DNA from 3 places in the Mesorhizobium sp. B1-1-8 genome. Region 1 is predicted to be linked to each of the others. Evidence: predicted binding sites of a transcription regulator. Region 1 holds the regulator's gene; each other region holds the start of a gene.

The links. The regulator PhoB, encoded in region 1, activates phosphate uptake and scavenging genes when phosphate is short. The targets are predictions, from matches to a motif close to TGTCATNNANCTGTCAT.
Region 2: FJ974_RS22945 (LTA synthase family protein) is a predicted target of PhoB. The motif match lies at 3,057-3,073, and genes of this name have one in related genera.
Region 3: FJ974_RS05325 (alkaline phosphatase D family protein) is a predicted target of PhoB. The motif match lies at 2,242-2,258, and genes of this name have one in related genera.

Annotation. Positions count from the first base shown of each region.
Region 1 covers NZ_CP083956.1:1,307,112-1,312,611, reverse strand. The annotation lists gene FJ974_RS06475 (sugar ABC transporter permease) at 1-450, opposite strand, end outside; gene xylF (D-xylose ABC transporter substrate-binding protein) at 593-1,633, opposite strand; gene FJ974_RS06465 (ROK family protein) at 1,956-3,200, shown strand; gene phoB (phosphate regulon transcriptional regulator PhoB) at 3,201-3,890, opposite strand; gene phoU (phosphate signaling complex protein PhoU) at 3,910-4,617, opposite strand; gene pstB (phosphate ABC transporter ATP-binding protein PstB) at 4,639-5,442, opposite strand; gene pstA (phosphate ABC transporter permease PstA) at 5,439-5,500, opposite strand, start outside.
Region 2 covers NZ_CP083956.1:4,642,352-4,647,851, reverse strand. The annotation lists gene rpsR (30S ribosomal protein S18) at 1-244, opposite strand, end outside; gene rpsF (30S ribosomal protein S6) at 244-735, opposite strand; gene FJ974_RS22945 (LTA synthase family protein) at 1,079-3,007, opposite strand; gene fabD (ACP S-malonyltransferase) at 3,287-4,228, shown strand; gene fabG (3-oxoacyl-[acyl-carrier-protein] reductase) at 4,537-5,274, shown strand; gene FJ974_RS22925 (acyl carrier protein) at 5,488-5,500, shown strand, end outside.
Region 3 covers NZ_CP083956.1:1,089,106-1,094,605, reverse strand. The annotation lists gene FJ974_RS05335 (TetR/AcrR family transcriptional regulator) at 77-694, opposite strand; gene FJ974_RS05330 (MFS transporter) at 772-2,055, shown strand; gene FJ974_RS05325 (alkaline phosphatase D family protein) at 2,331-3,905, shown strand; gene FJ974_RS05320 (hypothetical protein) at 4,000-4,281, opposite strand; gene typA (translational GTPase TypA) at 4,483-5,500, shown strand, end outside.

The DNA.
Region 1 (5,500 bases):
CATATAGGCGATGATGAAACCCTGGAACGCGCCGATGACGAGGCCAAGCACGACGCCGACGGCCAGCGCTACAATCCAAAGCCAGGGATTACCGAGCTGGAAGCCGATCACTCGAACGAGGAATTCTGCCTGTGCCACACCCATGATCATGCCGACCACGCCTTCGACGGACCCGACCGAAAGGTCGATGTTGCGCATGACGATGACTAACACCATGCCGGTCGCCATGATCGCGACCGAGGAGGTTTGCACCGACAGGTTCCACAGATTGCGCGGCGTCAGGAAGAGGCCTCCCGACAAGATGTGTATGCCGATCCAGATGACCAGCAGCGCGCCGATCATGCCGAGCATGCGCGTGTCGATCTCGGTCGCCTTCAGGAACCGGGCCACCGCGCCGAGTTCGGAAGCACGTGCGGTGTCGGCCTGCTGGGTGGACGTCGTATCGGTCATGGTTTCCTCCCAGCGGCTTGCCGTCTGACGCGGATGCCGGACCACAGCCTAGAAGCTATCGGCCGTACGCAGAAATACAATTTTTTGAGAAAACGCCGCGGTTTTCAGGCCGCGGCGTCGAGATCGATCGGGATTAACCGACTTAGTTGCAGACGGCGACGCTGCCGGCGGCAACGCCCGCGCAGACCTCGTCCTTCTTGATCCAGCCGGCGTCGATGACGACGTTGAGGTTGTCCTTGGTGATGGCGACCGGGGTCAGGAACAGCGACTTGACGGTGTTGCCGCCGGGCGTCGTGAAGTCCTTGGCGCCGGCGATGTCGGCCATCTTCTTGCCGTCGGCGAGCTGCGAGGCGATCTCGGCGGCGTTCTTGCCGAGCTCGCGCGCATCCTTCCACACCGACACGGTCTGGGTGCCGAGCGCGATGCGGTTCAGCGCCGCGTGGTCGCCGTCCTGGCCCGACACCGGCACCGTGCCGGCAAGACCCTGTGCCGTCAGCGCCGCGACAACGCCGCCGGCGGTGCCGTCATTGGCCGCCACCACCGCGTCGACCTTGTTGTCGTTGGCGGTCAGGAACTGCTCCATGTTCTTCTGCGCATTGGCCGGCAGCCAGCCGTCGGTATAGGCCTCGCCGACATTCTTGATCTTGCCGCTGTCCATTGCCGCCTTCAGCACTTCCATCGAGCCCGCGAACAGGAAATCGGCGTTCGGATCGGCGCCCGAGCCCTTGATGAAGACGTAGTTGCCTTCCGGCTTGACCTTGAACACCTCGCGGGCCTGCATGCGTCCGACTTCCTTGTTGTCGAAGGTCAGGTAGAACACATCCTTGTTTTCGATCAGGCGATCATAGCCGACCACCGGGATGCCCTCGTCGAGCGCCTTCTGCACCGCCGGGCCGATTGCCGAGGCATCCTGTGCCAGGATGATCAGCGCATTGGCGCCCTGCGAGATCAGGCTTTCGACGTCGGTCAGCTGCTTGCCCGGATTGGACTGCGCGTCGGCGGAAATATACTTGTCGCCGGCGGCCTCGATGGCCGCCTTCATCGCCGCTTCATCCGTCTTCCAGCGCTCTTCCTGGAAGTTCGACCACGAAACGCCGATCACCTTGTCCTTCGCCTCGGCGACCGACGCCAACGTCAGCGACATGGCAACACCCGCCAGTATGGCGGCTGCGAATTTCTTCATGATATTCCTCCCTGCGCCCTGTGCGGCGCGACCAGACTGGCCCGTAGGCCGGCACAGAGGCTTTTTTCGAGCCTCAAAAAAAATACTGACCCGGGGCAATAGCCCTGTCAACTGCGATTCTGATGGTTTCTGATCGGCTCGAAACTTTTTTCGAGTGCCGCAATAAATAATGACAGCTCTACTGGCTTCTGCCACTATCCTGGAGCAAAAACAAAAAACTACTGCGGTTCGGCGGTTTTCCAACAAAACTGAACCGCTGGCGCATCGCCGACGGCCCATGCATCATCACAAGGCCGCGATGACCGGGAGGAAATGCGAAGCCATGTCGGTCGGAATCCGCCACGACGATCTGCGCCGGCGCAACCGCGGCATGGTGATTTCGGCCGTGCGCCGGGTCGGCCAGCCGTCGCGGACGGAGATCGCCGCCACCACGGGGCTGAGCCACTCGACCATTTCGGCAATCTCCGCCGACCTGATCCAGGAAGGCATTCTTGCCGAGAGCAAGTCCAGCGAGACCGCTTCGCTGAAGCGCGGGCGGCCTCAGGTCGGCCTTGCCCTCAATCCGGAAGCCGCCGCGGTAGTGACCGTGGTGCTGTCGCTGAATTTCCTCTCGGTCGCCGTCATCGACTATACGGGCCAGGTCGTCGCCGAGGAGCAGCGGCGCCTCGACACGCTGACGATATCGCGCGACGCGTTGATCGGCGAATGCGTTGGCATAGTCCGGCGCCGGCTGGAGGACCCGGACCTCGACATCGGCAGCGTCGCCCGCATCGCAATGGGCATCCAGGGCATCACCGATTCCCATGCCCGCGCCATGCTGTGGTCGCCGATCACGCCACTGACCGACATCCCTTTTGCCGACATTCTGGAGAAGGAATTCGGCATTCCGGCCACCATGGAGAATGACTGCAACATGATGGCGGTGGCGCTGCAATGGCGCGATCCCGACCGCTACCGCGACAATTTCATCGCCATCCTGTTGTCGCACGGCATCGGCATGGGCCTGGTGCTGAAGGGCGAGCTTTTCACCGGCACGCATTCCTCGGGCGGCGAGTTCGGCCATATGATCCATCGGCCGGGCGGCGCGCTCTGCCGCTGCGGGCGGCGCGGCTGCGTCGAGGCCTATGCCGGCAACTACGCCATCTGGCGCAGCGCCATGAAGATGAGCGAGGACGCCGAACCGGTCGATGTCGGCGATGCCGACATGCGGGCGCTCGCAGCAAAGGCGAGGCTGCAGGACGGCCCGGAGCGCGAGGCCTATCGGCGGGCGGGCGAGGCGCTGGGCTTCGGCCTCGGCAGCCTGTTCGCGCTGATCGATCCCGCACCTGTCGCCATGGTCGGCGTCAGCGCGGCCGCCTTCGATCTGATCGAGCCGGCGCTGCGCGAGGCGATCGCCCAGACCGCGGGCGGCCAGCACTCGACATCGATCTCCTTCGACACCGAGCCGAACGAACTGCCGCTGATCCGCGAAGGCTGCGCCATGCGTGCGCTGAGCTTCGTCGACCAGGAGATTTTTGCGCCGGGCGTGCAGGCGCGAACTGGCACGGCAGGCAAGAACGTGGCCTGATCAATCCTCGCGGATCGCGTAACCCGCCCCGCGGATGGTGCGGATCACGTCCGGCATGCGGCCGTTGTTGACCGCCTTGCGCAGGCGCCCGACATGCACGTCCACCGTGCGCTCGTCGATATAGATCGTCTCGCCCCAGACATTGTCGAGCAACTGGCTGCGCGAGAACACCCGGCCGGGATGCCGCATCATGAACTCGAGCAGCCGGAACTCGGTCGGCCCGAGCCGGATCTCGCTCTTCTTGCGGTAGACGCGGTGCGACTCGCGGTCGAGCACGATATCGCCCACCTTGAGCACGCTGGACAGCACTTCCGGCTTGGCGCGGCGCAGCAGCGCCTTGATCCGCGCCATGAATTCCGGCGTCGAGAACGGCTTGACCAGATAGTCGTCGGCGCCGGTCGAGAGGCCGCGCACCCGGTCGCTTTCTTCACCCCGCGCGGTCAGCATGATGATCGGCAGCCGCTCGGTCTCGGGACGCATCCTGAGGCGGCGGCAAAGCTCGATGCCGGAAACCGCCGGCACCATCCAGTCGAGCACCAAAAGGTCGGGCACGTTCTCCTGCAGGCGGATCTCGGCTTCGTCGCCTCGTGTCACCACCTCGACCTGATAGCCTTCGGATTCGAGGTTGTAGCGGAGCAGCACGCCCAGCGGCTCCTCGTCCTCCACCACCATGATGCGCGGCGCGATCATCGGCAGGTTACCCTTGTTGTCAGGTGGCCGGTGTCGACATCGCGGTCTCGTCCTGCTTCGGACGGTTCGCGGGCAATTGCGTGCCGGTCAACACATAATAGGCGTTCTCGGCGATGTTGGTGACATGGTCGCCGATGCGCTCCAGGTTCTTGGCGCAAAACAGAAGATGCGTGCAAGCCGTGATGTTGCGCGGATCCTCCATCATGTAGGTCAGGAGTTCACGGAACACGGACGTGTATTTGACGTCGATGCGTTCGTCGGCATTGCGCAGCGTGGCGAGTGCCGTGGCGTCGCCCGCCGTATATTCCTGGATGACGGCCTGGACCTGGATCAGCACCATCTGCGCCATCGAGTCGATCGAATGCGAAAGATCGCGGGGTGCTGCGCTGATGCCGACCGAGCCGACGCGCTTGGCGATGTTCTTGGCCAGGTCGCCGATGCGCTCGAGGTCGCCGGCCATGCGGATCGAGCCGACCACGTGGCGCAGATCGTCTGCCATCGGCTGCCGCTTGGCGATGAGCGTGATGGCACGGTCGTCGAGTTCACGCTGGCGCGCGTCCATGATGGCGTCGTCGGAGACGACGCGCTGTGCGAGCGCGTTGTCGGAATTGAGCAGGGCCTTGGTCGAGGCGCCGACCATGGACGCGGCAAGATCGCCCATGTCACGGATGAGCCGGCTGATCTGCCCGAGATCCTCGTCGAAGGAAGCGACAGTATGTTCGGCCATGATTTATGTCCTCGTGTGAACTCAGCCGAAGCGGCCGGTGATGTAGTCCTGCGTGCGCTTCTCGCGAGGCGAGGTGAAGATCTTCTCCGTCCGGTCGAACTCGACCAGTTCGCCAAGATACATGAACGCCGTCTGCCGCGACACGCGCGCCGCCTGCTGCATGTTGTGGGTGACGATGACGATCGTGTAGTCGGCCTGCAACTCGTCGATCAGTTCCTCGATCTTGGCGGTCGACAGCGGATCGAGCGCCGAGGCCGGCTCGTCGAGCAGGATGACCTCGGGCTTCACCGCCACGGTGCGGGCGATGCAGAGGCGCTGCTGCTGGCCGCCCGAGAGGCTGAGGCCGCTGGCGTTGAGCTTGTCCTTGACCTCGGTCCAAAGCGCTGCGCGTTTCAGCGCCTGCTCGACGCGGCCGTCCATTTCGGCCTTGCTGATCTTCTCATAGAGCCTGACGCCGAAGGCGATGTTCTCGTAGATCGACATCGGGAACGGCGTCGGCTTCTGGAACACCATGCCGATCTTGGTCCTGAGCAGGTTGAGGTCCTGCGAGCGGTCGAGGATGTTTTTGCCGTCGAGCAGTACCTGGCCGTCGGCGGTCTGCTTCGGGTAGAGCTCGTAGATGCGGTTGAAGACGCGCAGCAGCGTCGACTTTCCGCAGCCCGACGGGCCGATGAAGGCGGTGACGCTGCGCTCCGGCAAGGACAGGCTGATGTCCTTCAGCGCCTTTGACTGGCCGTAATAGAAGTTGAGGTTCTTGACCTCGATCTTGGCTTTCTCGACGGTCGTGTCGGCTACGTTCAAATCGGTGGACAACATCGGTTTCATCTGTCCTCTCTGCGTCCGGTAAGGCTGCGGGCGAAGATGCTCAGCCCAAGAACCGTAA
Region 2 (5,500 bases), 2.4 Mb from region 1:
GGACCACGTAGGGCAGCAGGCCGAGGAAGCGGGCGCGCTTGATCGCCCTGGCGAGTTCGCGCTGCTTCTTCTGGCTGACGGCGGTGATGCGCGACGGCACGATCTTGCCGCGCTCGGAAATGTAGCGCTGCAGCAGACGCACGTCCTTGTAGTCGATCTTGGGCGCATTGGCGCCGGAGAACGGGCAGGTCTTGCGGCGGCGGTGGAACGGGCGCCGGGTCGGGATCTGGTTGATGTCGACCATTATTCTGCACCCCCTTCAACGGCTTCACGCGGACGGCGCGGACCGCGCTCGCCATCGAAGCTGCGCGGCGGACGATCGCCACGGTCGCCGCGGTCACGGTCGCCGAACGAACGCGGGCCGCGATCGCCACGGTCTCGGTCGCCGAAGCCGCCGCGCTCGGAGCGCTCTTCGCGCTTCTGCATCATCGCCGAGGGGCCTTCCTCATGCGCCTCGACCTTGATGGTCAGGAAGCGAAGGACGTCTTCCGACAGGCCCATCTGGCGCTCCATTTCGTTGAGCGCGGCCGGCGGGCAGTTGATGTCCATCAGCGTGTAGTAAGCCTTCCGGTTCTTCTTGACCCGGTAGGTGAGGGACTTCAGTCCCCAGTTCTCGATCCGGCTGACCGATCCGCCATTGGCGGAGATGACGCCCTTGTACTGTTCGACAAGCGCATCGACCTGCTGCTGCGACAGGTCCTGCCGGGCAAGAAACACATGTTCGTAAAGAGCCATTATGTCTTTGTGCCTTTCTTCGTTTCTCTCACACCGGCCCTCGCGGCTAAGCCTCTGCAACTTGTCCGACCCGCCTGAAAGGCGGAGAAGAAAGGAGCATCACGAGACGGTCGAGAGCGGAGACACGGGAGACGGAAGCACTTCTGGCTTCACAACGCGGCCTTAAAGGTCACGGCCCTCCGTTCAGCCCCCAGCAAGGACCGGCAGATTGCGGGCGTCTAACAGCAATTCCCCGGGAAGGCAAGCACAGATGGCGCGATGGCCGGGTCCAAGGTGGCGCAGCCGAAACGTAAGGCCACAAATTCGCGCCCGGCCCCGGACTCAGCCACGCGCCGCTGTCCACTCAGCTCGTATGCGCGACCGGCCTGTTCACCGTCTCCGGGAAGAAGTCCGGTGCTACGTGGCGTTTGCCGAACATCATGTCGTATTGGATCAGCCGGAAGTCGTTGATCTGCGGATCGACCTGCTTCTGCCTCGCCCAATCGGGCGTCGCCTCGCCGGAGGGCGAAAGCAGAAGGTTGCGGTCGACCACCCGGTAGTGCTCGCGCAATGCGCCGAGGAAGCCGGTATAATATGGATGCGTGATCCCCGCTGTGGTGAGGATGTGGTAGGGCAGGAAACTCGGGCTTATCGAGCCCAGATGCTCGACCGGGCCGGAGCGGTTCGACCAGATGATCAGCGGCGTGTCGTGATGATCGAGCGCCGCCTCGGGCGTCGGCTCCCGGCGTGGCGCCACATTATCCTTGAGAAAGCCGGTCTCGACGTAGACCGGCCCGAGCGGCGGCAGATGGTCGCCGAAGAAGGCGACGATGGTCGGCCGCTCGCGCTTCTTTGCCCAGTCGATCAGCCGCTCGAGGCCGCGATCGGCATCGGCCGAACCCTCGGCGTAGGAGAGCAGCGATTCCCGGGCCCAGGAGCTGATCGGCGCGTCGACCGTGTGGGTCGGGTTGTCATAGCGATAGGGTTCGTAGGGGCCGTGGTTTTGCAGGCTGACGGCGAACAGAAACACCGGGCCCGCGCTGCCATCGGCCTCGCGGATGATCTCGTCGGTCATCGCCGCGTCGGAAGCCAGCGGCCCCCGCTTTTGCATCGGCGGCAGCGTCTCTTCGGATTTGAAGTCGTTGAAACCGAAATCGGCATAGACGGCGCCGCGATTCCAGAACCAGTTGGTGCCCGGATGGATGGCGTGCGCCTTGTAGCCCTGGCTCTTCAGGAAGGTCGCCAGCGACGGCGTCTGCGTGCGCACATATTGCTGGTAGGGGATCGAGCCCGCAGGCAGGAAGGCGTTGGAGAAGCCGGTCAGTGCCTCGAACTCGATATTGGCGGTCATGCCGCCGAATTCCGGCGAGAACATCGAGCCCGAGCGCAGCCCCCGCACCGTCGGGATCGGATCGGGCTTGATGGTGACGCCGGGCAATTCGGTCGGATCCCAGAAGGATTCGCTCATCACGACAATGATGTCGGGCTTCTCGTTGGGCACCGAGGCCGTCACCCCGGGCCGCTTGATGCCATCCATCGTCTTTTCGGAATAGCCCGGCGGCGCCGCGACATGCGCCATCGGCACGTTGAGCGCGAAAGCCAGCGCAAAACCGTTGGAGGCGTAGTTCTCCTTCTGGTCCCACATCATCGGGATGATCTGCAGCCGGTCGCGCGTCCACGAGAAAGTGGCGTAGTCCATGATCGAGACGAAGAAGGCGAGCAACGGCACCGTCAGCATCAGCCGCGCCAGCCGCCCCTTGCGGCTAAGGACCGGCACCCGGCGGCGCCACAGCCGCCAGCCACAGACGAGCAACGTCAGGCCGGCGACGATCCCTGCCACAAGCAGCGCGGCGGTCCACGGCCGCTCGCGCACCAGGAGCGGCATTAGCGCCATGATCTGGCGTGCATAGAGGAAATCGGTCGGATAGAGCGGATCGCCGAGATAGTGCGATTTCTGGTGGCCGACAAAGGCCAGCGCCAGCGTCAGAGGCGCCACGATCATCAGGCCCTGATGGCTGCGGCCGAGCATGGCGTCCAAGCCCACCAGCACCAGGGCGAAGACGACGATGGTGGTCCAGCCCGGCTTGAACGGTTGCAGGAAGAAATCGACCGTGCCGAGGAAATCGCCGCGCACGATCCATTCGATGGCGAACACCAAAAGCACCGAGGCAAGCAGGGTGGCGAGCGCGTAGCGGACGATCGGCCATCTTCGTCCCGGCAGATAGCCGGTGGACGGATCGTCTTCCAAGAACTGCGGCACGGGCTTGGCCGCGCCTTTCCTGATCCTTGCCACGTCACTTCCCCAGTCCCGCGCAACACTTTGCCAATTGACGTCACGGTTCTGTCATCGAAACGTCACGCGAAGCTAGCGCCTGTGGCGGAAATAAGAAGAGCCAGCAAACGATTCGTGAGCGGTTTTCATCAGGTGTGATCGGGCAAAAAGTCTTTTGGAATAGGGACTCTCACCGCGATTTCGTGCCGAATCGAGGCCTGAATCCCTGCCCGCGGGGTTGACTTGGCGGTCCGCCTTGCGTCACAGGCAGGAGAAAACCAGCCTCTGGAGAGATCCCCAATGGCCGTCGCATTCACCTTTCCGGGACAGGGCAGTCAGTCCGTCGGCATGGGCAAGGACCTTGCGGATGCGTTCCCTGAGGCGCGCGAGGTGTTCGAGGAAGTCGACGCCGCACTTGGCGAAAAGCTGTCGAAGCTGATCTGGGAGGGTCCGGAAGAGACGCTCACCTTGACCGCCAACGCCCAGCCGGCGCTGATGGCGGTGTCTCTGGCGGCGCTCAGGGCGCTGGAATCGCGCGGGTTTTCGCTGAAAGACAAGGTGGCCTACGTCGCCGGGCATTCGCTGGGCGAATATTCGGCGCTTGCGGCGGCCGGCTTCATCTCGGTCGGCGATGCCGCGCGGCTGCTGCGCATCCGCGGCAATGCCATGCAGGCTGCCGTGCCGGCGGGCGAGGGCGCCATGGCCGCAATCATCGGGCTGGAGCAGGCCGATGTCGAAGCCGCCTGCGCCGAGGCCGCCAAAGGATCGGTTTGCCAGATCGCCAACGACAATGGCGGCGGCCAGCTGGTCATTTCCGGCGCCAAGGCGGCCGTCGAGCTGGCGGCAAAGCTGTGCACCGAAAAGGGCGCCAAGCGGGCACTGATGCTGCAGGTCTCGGCGCCCTTCCATTCGGCGCTGATGACGCCGGCCGCAGACATCATGCGCGAGGCTCTGGCCGGCGTGGCGAAAAGCGCTCCGGTCGTTTCCATCGTCTCCAACGTCACCGTCACTCCGACCAGCGACCCGGACGAGATCGCCCGTCGCCTGGTGGAGCAGGTGATCGCCAGGGTGCGCTGGCGCGAGACGATTGAATGGTTGGGCCAGAACGGCATTACGACGCTCTACGAGGTCGGCGCCGGCAAGGTGCTGTCGGGCCTGGCGCGGCGCATCAACCGCGAACTCGCCACCGGCGCCGTCGGCACGCCGGCAGAGGTCGAGGCGGCGCTGGCTGCTTTGAGTTAAGCAGGTAACTCGGAACCTCATCGACAGGTGCGACATGCCCACATCGATCCGTCTCTCTGCCGATATCGAACAGCGCCTCCATTGTCTGGCGGCGACCGGTCGCAGCAAAGCTCAATATGTTCGCGATTTCATTGCGCGCGGCCTGGAAGACCTCGAGGACTATCATCTGCCGCCGAGGTTATGGAACAGATCAGGCGCGGCGAAGGGCCCGTCCTGAAATCCACTGACTTCTGGCGTGACCTGGACGATATGACGTATACGAAACCGTGATCGCTCGCGAGGCGCCCCGGAGAAATGAGGAATAAAAAATGTTCGAACTGACCGGCCGCAAGGCGCTCGTCACGGGGGCATCGGGGGGCATCGGCGAGGCGATCGCCAGGGTGCTGCACAGCCAGGGCGCTATAGTCGGCCTGCACGGCACCCGCGTCGAGAAGCTCGAGGCGCTCGCCGGCGAGCTGGGCGAGCGCGTAAAACTGTTTCCGGCGGATCTGACCAACCGCGATGCGGTCAAGGCGCTCGGCCAGAAAGCGGAAGCCGATCTCGAAGGCGTCGACATCCTGGTCAACAATGCCGGCATCACCAAGGACGGACTGTTCGTGCGCATGTCGGACGCAGACTGGGATTCAGTGATCGAGGTGAACCTTTCTGCCGTGTTCCGTCTCACCCGCGAGCTGACGCACCCGATGATGCGCCGCCGCCATGGCCGCATCATCAACATCACCTCGGTGGTCGGCGTCACCGGCAATCCCGGCCAGACCAACTACTGCGCCTCCAAGGCCGGCATGATCGGCTTTTCCAAGTCGCTGGCGCAGGAGATCGCCACCCGCAACATCACCGTCAACTGTGTCGCCCCGGGCTTCATCGAATCGGCCATGACCGGCAAGCTCAACGACAAGCAGAAGGAAGCGATCATGGCGGCGATCCCGACCCGGCGCATGGGCACCGGCGCCGAAGTCGCGTCCGCCGTCGCTTATCTGGCTTCCAACGAGGCGGCCTATGTCACCGGCCAGACCATTCACGTGAATGGCGGCATGGCGATGATCTGACGGACAGGGTCGAGCGCCAAGGTCAGCGCTTGTGAAAACAGCCATTTCGGCTTGGACCTCGGCTTTTTTTCGTGTAATGCGGCCGGCAACCCGGCGGTTCGGGCAAAAACCGGTGCTGTGGCGTTGCGTTTCCCGCAGGACCATATTTCAGCTTGATTAGCGGCATTCCGCCCGCTAACGAAGACAACACAACATAAGACGAGGATGCCCCAAATGAGTGACACCG
Region 3 (5,500 bases), 220 kb from region 1:
CAAATCGTTACCGTCAATTTGCAATAGTTACAGGCACGACCGTAGTAATGCTTGTTGCTGGAGTGGATTACAAGGTCTATTTCTTCAAGCTGGCTTCTATCAGCAGGTCAGCATTGCGGGCCACCGACGCCGCCGGTCCGCCGGCGCCGAACAGCTGGCCGCTGATATAGGCGCCTTCGATAAGCAGCAGCAGCCCATCGCCGAGCGTGTCGGCGTCGGACGCCCCCATCGCCTTGGCCATCGCGCGCAGGCGGCGCCGGAGTTCCTGCTTGTTGTTCTCGCTGACGATGCGCGCCGGATGCCCGTGCTCGGGATATTCGACCGCGGCATTGGTCATGCCGCAGCCGCGGTAGTCCGGCTTCTGCGTGCGTTTGCCGACACGGGTGAGGAAAGCGATGATCTGCGCGCGCGGATCGCCGGGGTGTGCCTCGACCGCTTCGTCGAAGCGCTCCCAGAATTCGAGGTCGTATTTGCGCAGATAGGAGGCGGCGAGTTCGTCCTTGGACGGGAAGCTGCGATAAAGGCTCGGCTTGGTTACGCCGGCGCGCCTGACGATCTCGTCGACGCCGATCGCCCTGATGCCTTCGCGATAAAAAAGGTCAAACGCCACATCGAGGATCTTGTCGGCGGCCTTGGGCACTGCCGCGGCACGCGGCTCGCTGATCGACGCTTCAATTTTATTGTCGGATGACATGCAACAACTCGCTTGACAATGTTACTGACCGGTACGTATGTATGGCCTCATCCAATTGCAACGTACCGGTCAGTAACATGATAGCTCAGTCCCGCCCGTTTGGCCAGCGCTACGCCTTCGTCGTCGTTGCCGTCATTTTCTTCTGCCTGCTGGTCGCAGCCGGGCTTCGCTCCGCCCCCTCGGTGATGATGGTGCCGCTGGAGGATAGCTTCGGCTGGCATCGTGACGTGACGTCCTGGGCCGCGAGCATCGGCATCCTGCTCTACGGTCTGACAGGGCCGTTCGCGGCAGCGCTGATGGAGCGCATCGGCCTGCGCCGCACGCTGCTCGGCGCGCTGCTGGTGATGTCGGGATCGACCGCGCTCAGCCTGTTGATGACCGAGCCCTGGCATCTGTTCATCACCTGGGGCGTCTTTTCCGGCATCGGCTCCGGCGCGGTGGCGAGCGTGCTCGGCGCCACAATCGTCAACCGTTGGTTCAAGACCAATCGCGGCCTGATGATGGGCCTGATGTCGGCCTCCAGCGCCACCGGCATGCTGGTGTTCCTGCCGGTGATCGCTGCGCTGGCGCAGAGCGGCGGCTGGAAGCCGGTGGCGATCGCCGTCGCCGTCGCCACCGCTGCTTTGGTGCCCTTCGTCTATCTGCTGGTACCCGAGCGGCCGGCCTCGATCGGACAGGTGCGCTACGGCGCCGATGTCGACGACGTGCCGCCTGTGTCGCCTGCCTCGCAGGGCAATTTCCTGGCCCATACGCTGAACACGCTGCGCCGTGCCGCCGGCACAAGGGTGTTCTGGTATCTGTTCGCCACCTTCTTCATCTGCGGCTTCACCACCAACGGCCTGGTCGGCACGCATCTGATCTCGTTTTGCGGCGACATGGGCATCGGCGAGGTGCAGGCAGCCGGCCTGTTGTCGATGATGGGCATTTTCGACCTGATCGGCACGACGCTGTCGGGCTGGCTCACCGACCGCTTCGATCCGCGCAAGCTGCTCGGCGTCTATTACGGCATTCGCGGCCTGTCGTTGATCTATCTGCCCTATTCCGGCTTCTCGGCGACGAGCCTGATCATCTTCGCCGTGCTCTACGGCCTCGACTGGATCGCCACCGTGCCGCCGACTCTGCGGCTTGCCAACGAGGCCTTCGGCGACCGCAGCGGGCCGATCGTCTTCGGCTGGATTGTCGCCGGCCATCAGGTCGGCGCGGCGGCAGCCGCGGCCTTCGGCGGCACCATGCGCGAGTTGCAGGGCAATTACGAGCTGGCGTTCCTGATCGCCGGCATGACGGGCATTGCCGCGGCCTGTATCTCGCTGCTGATCAACACCAGCAGGCCGGCTTTCGATCCGGAGCCGCAGACGGCTTGAGGCGCCGATCTCCCCCCCTCGAGGGGAGATGGCCGCGAAGCGGCCAGAGGGGGTCGGTCCGACCGGGCTCGACCTTTACGGCGGATGAAGGACGAAGGACGAGGTTGGCGCTCCATGCGAGGCGACCCCCTCTGTCGCCTTCGGCGACATCTCCCCCTCGAGGGGGGAGATTCCCAGGCTGTCCACTGTTATCAAAACTTCATGGTTCCGAAATGTACCTGAAACATTGACGCCAGACTTTGGCGGCGACGTTCAAAGCCATTCAGGAGAAAGCCATGAACAAGCTCTCATTGACCCGCCGCGCCTTTGTCACTTCCGCAAGTGCTGCCGGTCTCCTCGGCGCCTCCGGTCTGGCGTTGCCCTATTACTCTCGCGCCAGCCAGCGGCCGGTCTTTACCCACGGCGTCCAGTCCGGCGACGTGGATGCCACCTCCGGCATGGTGTGGACGCGCACGGACCGTCCGGCGCGGGTGATGTATGAAGTGTCGACGACGGAGAGCTTCGCCGACGCGACCAGGCTTGCGCCGCTCGATACCTCGCCGGCCAGCGACTATACCGTCAAGCGCCTGCTCACCGACCTCGCTTCCGATCAGGACATCTTCTACCGCATGACGGCGGCTGATCTGTCCGACATCAACGCCGTCTCCGAGCCGATCGTCGGCCGCTTCCGCACCGCGCCGTCATCCAAGCGCGACGTGCGCTTCGCCTGGTCGGGCGACACTGCCGGCCAGGGCTGGGGCATCGACGAGACCGGCATGAAGACCTATTCGACGATCGCCAAGCATACGCCCGATTTCTTCCTGCATTCGGGCGACACCATATATGCCGACGGCGCGATGAAGGACGAGGTCGACCTGCCCGGCGGCGGCAAGTGGAAGAACGTCGTTCTCATCGACGGCAAGCGCAAGGTGGCCGAGACGCTGGACGAATACCGCGACCAGTGGAAGTACAACATGATGGACAAGAACGTGCTGGAGCTCAGCGCCATCTGCCCGACCTTCTACCAGTGGGACGATCACGAGGTGCTGAACAACTGGTCGGATTCGAAGAATCTCACCGCCGACGATCGCTACAAGGAAAAATCCATCCATGTGCTGGCGGCCCGCGCGGCGCGCGCCTTCCACGAGATGACGACCATCCGCTACGAGCCGTCGGAGCCGGGCCGCGTCTACCGCAAGATCTCGCATGGGCCGCTGCTCGACGTGTTCTTCCTCGACATGCGTTCCTACCGTGGCCCGAACGGCCCCGACCTGGAAGAGACCCTGACGCCGAAGTCGCGTATGATCGGCGAGGAGCAGAGCAAGTGGCTGAAGCGGGAACTGGCAAACTCCAAGGCGACCTGGAAGATTATCGCCGCCGACATGCCGCTTAGCCTGGTCGTCTGGGACGATGCGGCAAAGAAGGTTGGCTTCGAAGCCGTCAGCAATCATGACAATGGCGCTCCGAAGGGCCGCGAGTTGGAATTCGCCGACGTGCTGCGCTTCATCAAGAATGCCGGCGTCACCAACACGGTCTGGCTCACCGCCGATGTGCACTACACGGCGGCGCATTACTACAATCCCGACAAGGCGCAGTTCCAGGACTTCAACCCGTTCTGGGAGTTCGTCTCCGGCCCGATTCATGCCGGCACGTTCGGCCCGAACGAGCTCGACATGACCTTCGGCCCGGAGCTGAAGTTCATCAAGGCGCCGACCGCCGAACAGGGCCAAAACCTGCCGCCGTCAGCCGGGCTGCAGTTCTTCGGCCTGGTCGACATTTCCGGCACCACGGAACAGCTGACCGTGCGGCTGATGGATCGCGACGACAACGAACTTTACAAGGTAACGCTCGACCCGGTGCGGTCGGCTTAAATTATGATTGCTGGCGGGACAGCACCCCCTCTGGCCGACAGGCCGGAGGGGCGTGTGCCGGAACTCTACCTTTGTGGCATTGCTGCCGCGACGGTCAATCCGGATAGCAGGCCCTTGGAACGTTCGGCCAGACGGCCGTCTCGCAGCCGGCATCCTTCTGCCGCTGCTTGAAGGCGGCGCTGACCGGGCCGGTGACGACCGGGTCGACGCCGTCAGGGGCGTCGGCGAACAGCTGTTCGGCCGTTTGGGCGTTATCGGCGCGTGCAGGGTTGGCCTCCCGCAGCACGGCAGCCGACTGCGCGGCACCGGCCGCCAGGACGACGGCAAGCGCTGCCCACGCCAAAACCGGACGCAATCTGATGGTATGATCGGTCATGAACATCGAACTGCCCGGCCCTCGAAAAGGTTCCGCCTTGGTTAACAGAATCATTTCACACCAAGACATTTAAGAATCAGTGACTATGTATTTGGGGCGCGGCCTCCTCTTTCGCAATTGCGAAAAACCTTGTATGAGCCGCGCAACCGAAAAAGGCGGCGCCTTTGGGCCTGCCGCCTGCAACGCTCCCGAGACCAGACAATGAACATCCGCAATATCGCGATCATCGCGCACGTCGACCATGGAAAGACCACGCTGGTCGACCAGCTCCTGAAACAGTCCGGATCCTTCCGCGACAACCAGCGCGTCGCCGAGCGCGCCATGGATTCCAACGACCTCGAAAAGGAGCGCGGCATCACCATCCTGGCCAAGGCGACCTCGGTCGACTGGCATGGCACCCGCATCAACATCGTAGACACGCCAGGCCATGCCGATTTCGGCGGCGAGGTGGAGCGCATTCTGTCGATGGTGGATTCGGCCATCGTGCTGGTCGACGCCGCCGAGGGCCCGATGCCGCAGACCAAGTTCGTCGTCGGCAAGGCGCTCAAGGTCGGGCTGAAGCCGATCGTCGTCATCAACAAGATCGACCGTCCGGACGCCCGCCATGTCGAGGTGGTCAACGAGGTGTTCGACCTGTTCGCCGCGCTTGACGCCACCGACGAGCAGCTCGACTTCCCGATCCTCTACGGTTCGGGCCGCGACGGCTGGGTGTCGGAAAAGCCGGAAGGCCCGAAGGACCAGGGCCTGGCGCCGCTGTTCGACCTTGTGGTCAAGCACGTGCCGGCGCCGACCGTGCATCCCGGTCCTTTCCGCATGATCGGCACCATCCTCGAAGCCAATCCGTTCCTCGGCCGCATCATCACCGGGCGCATCGAGTCCGGTTCGCTGAAGCCCAACCAGGCGGTCAAGGTGCTGCACCATGACGGCACCCAGATCGAGACCGGCCGTATCTCGAAGATCCTCGCCTTCCGTGGCCTCGAGCGCCAGCCGATCGAGGAAGCACAGGCGGGCGACATCGTCGCCATCGCCGGCCTCTCCAAGGGCACCGTCGCCGACACCTTCTGCGATCCGGCGGTGACCGAGCCGCTGCATGCGCAGCCGATCGATCCGCCGACCGTGACCATGTCGTTCCTGGTCAACGACAGTCCGCTGGCCGGCACCGAAGGCGACAAGGTGACCAGCCGCGTCATTCGCGACCGCCTGCTGCGCGAGGCCGAAG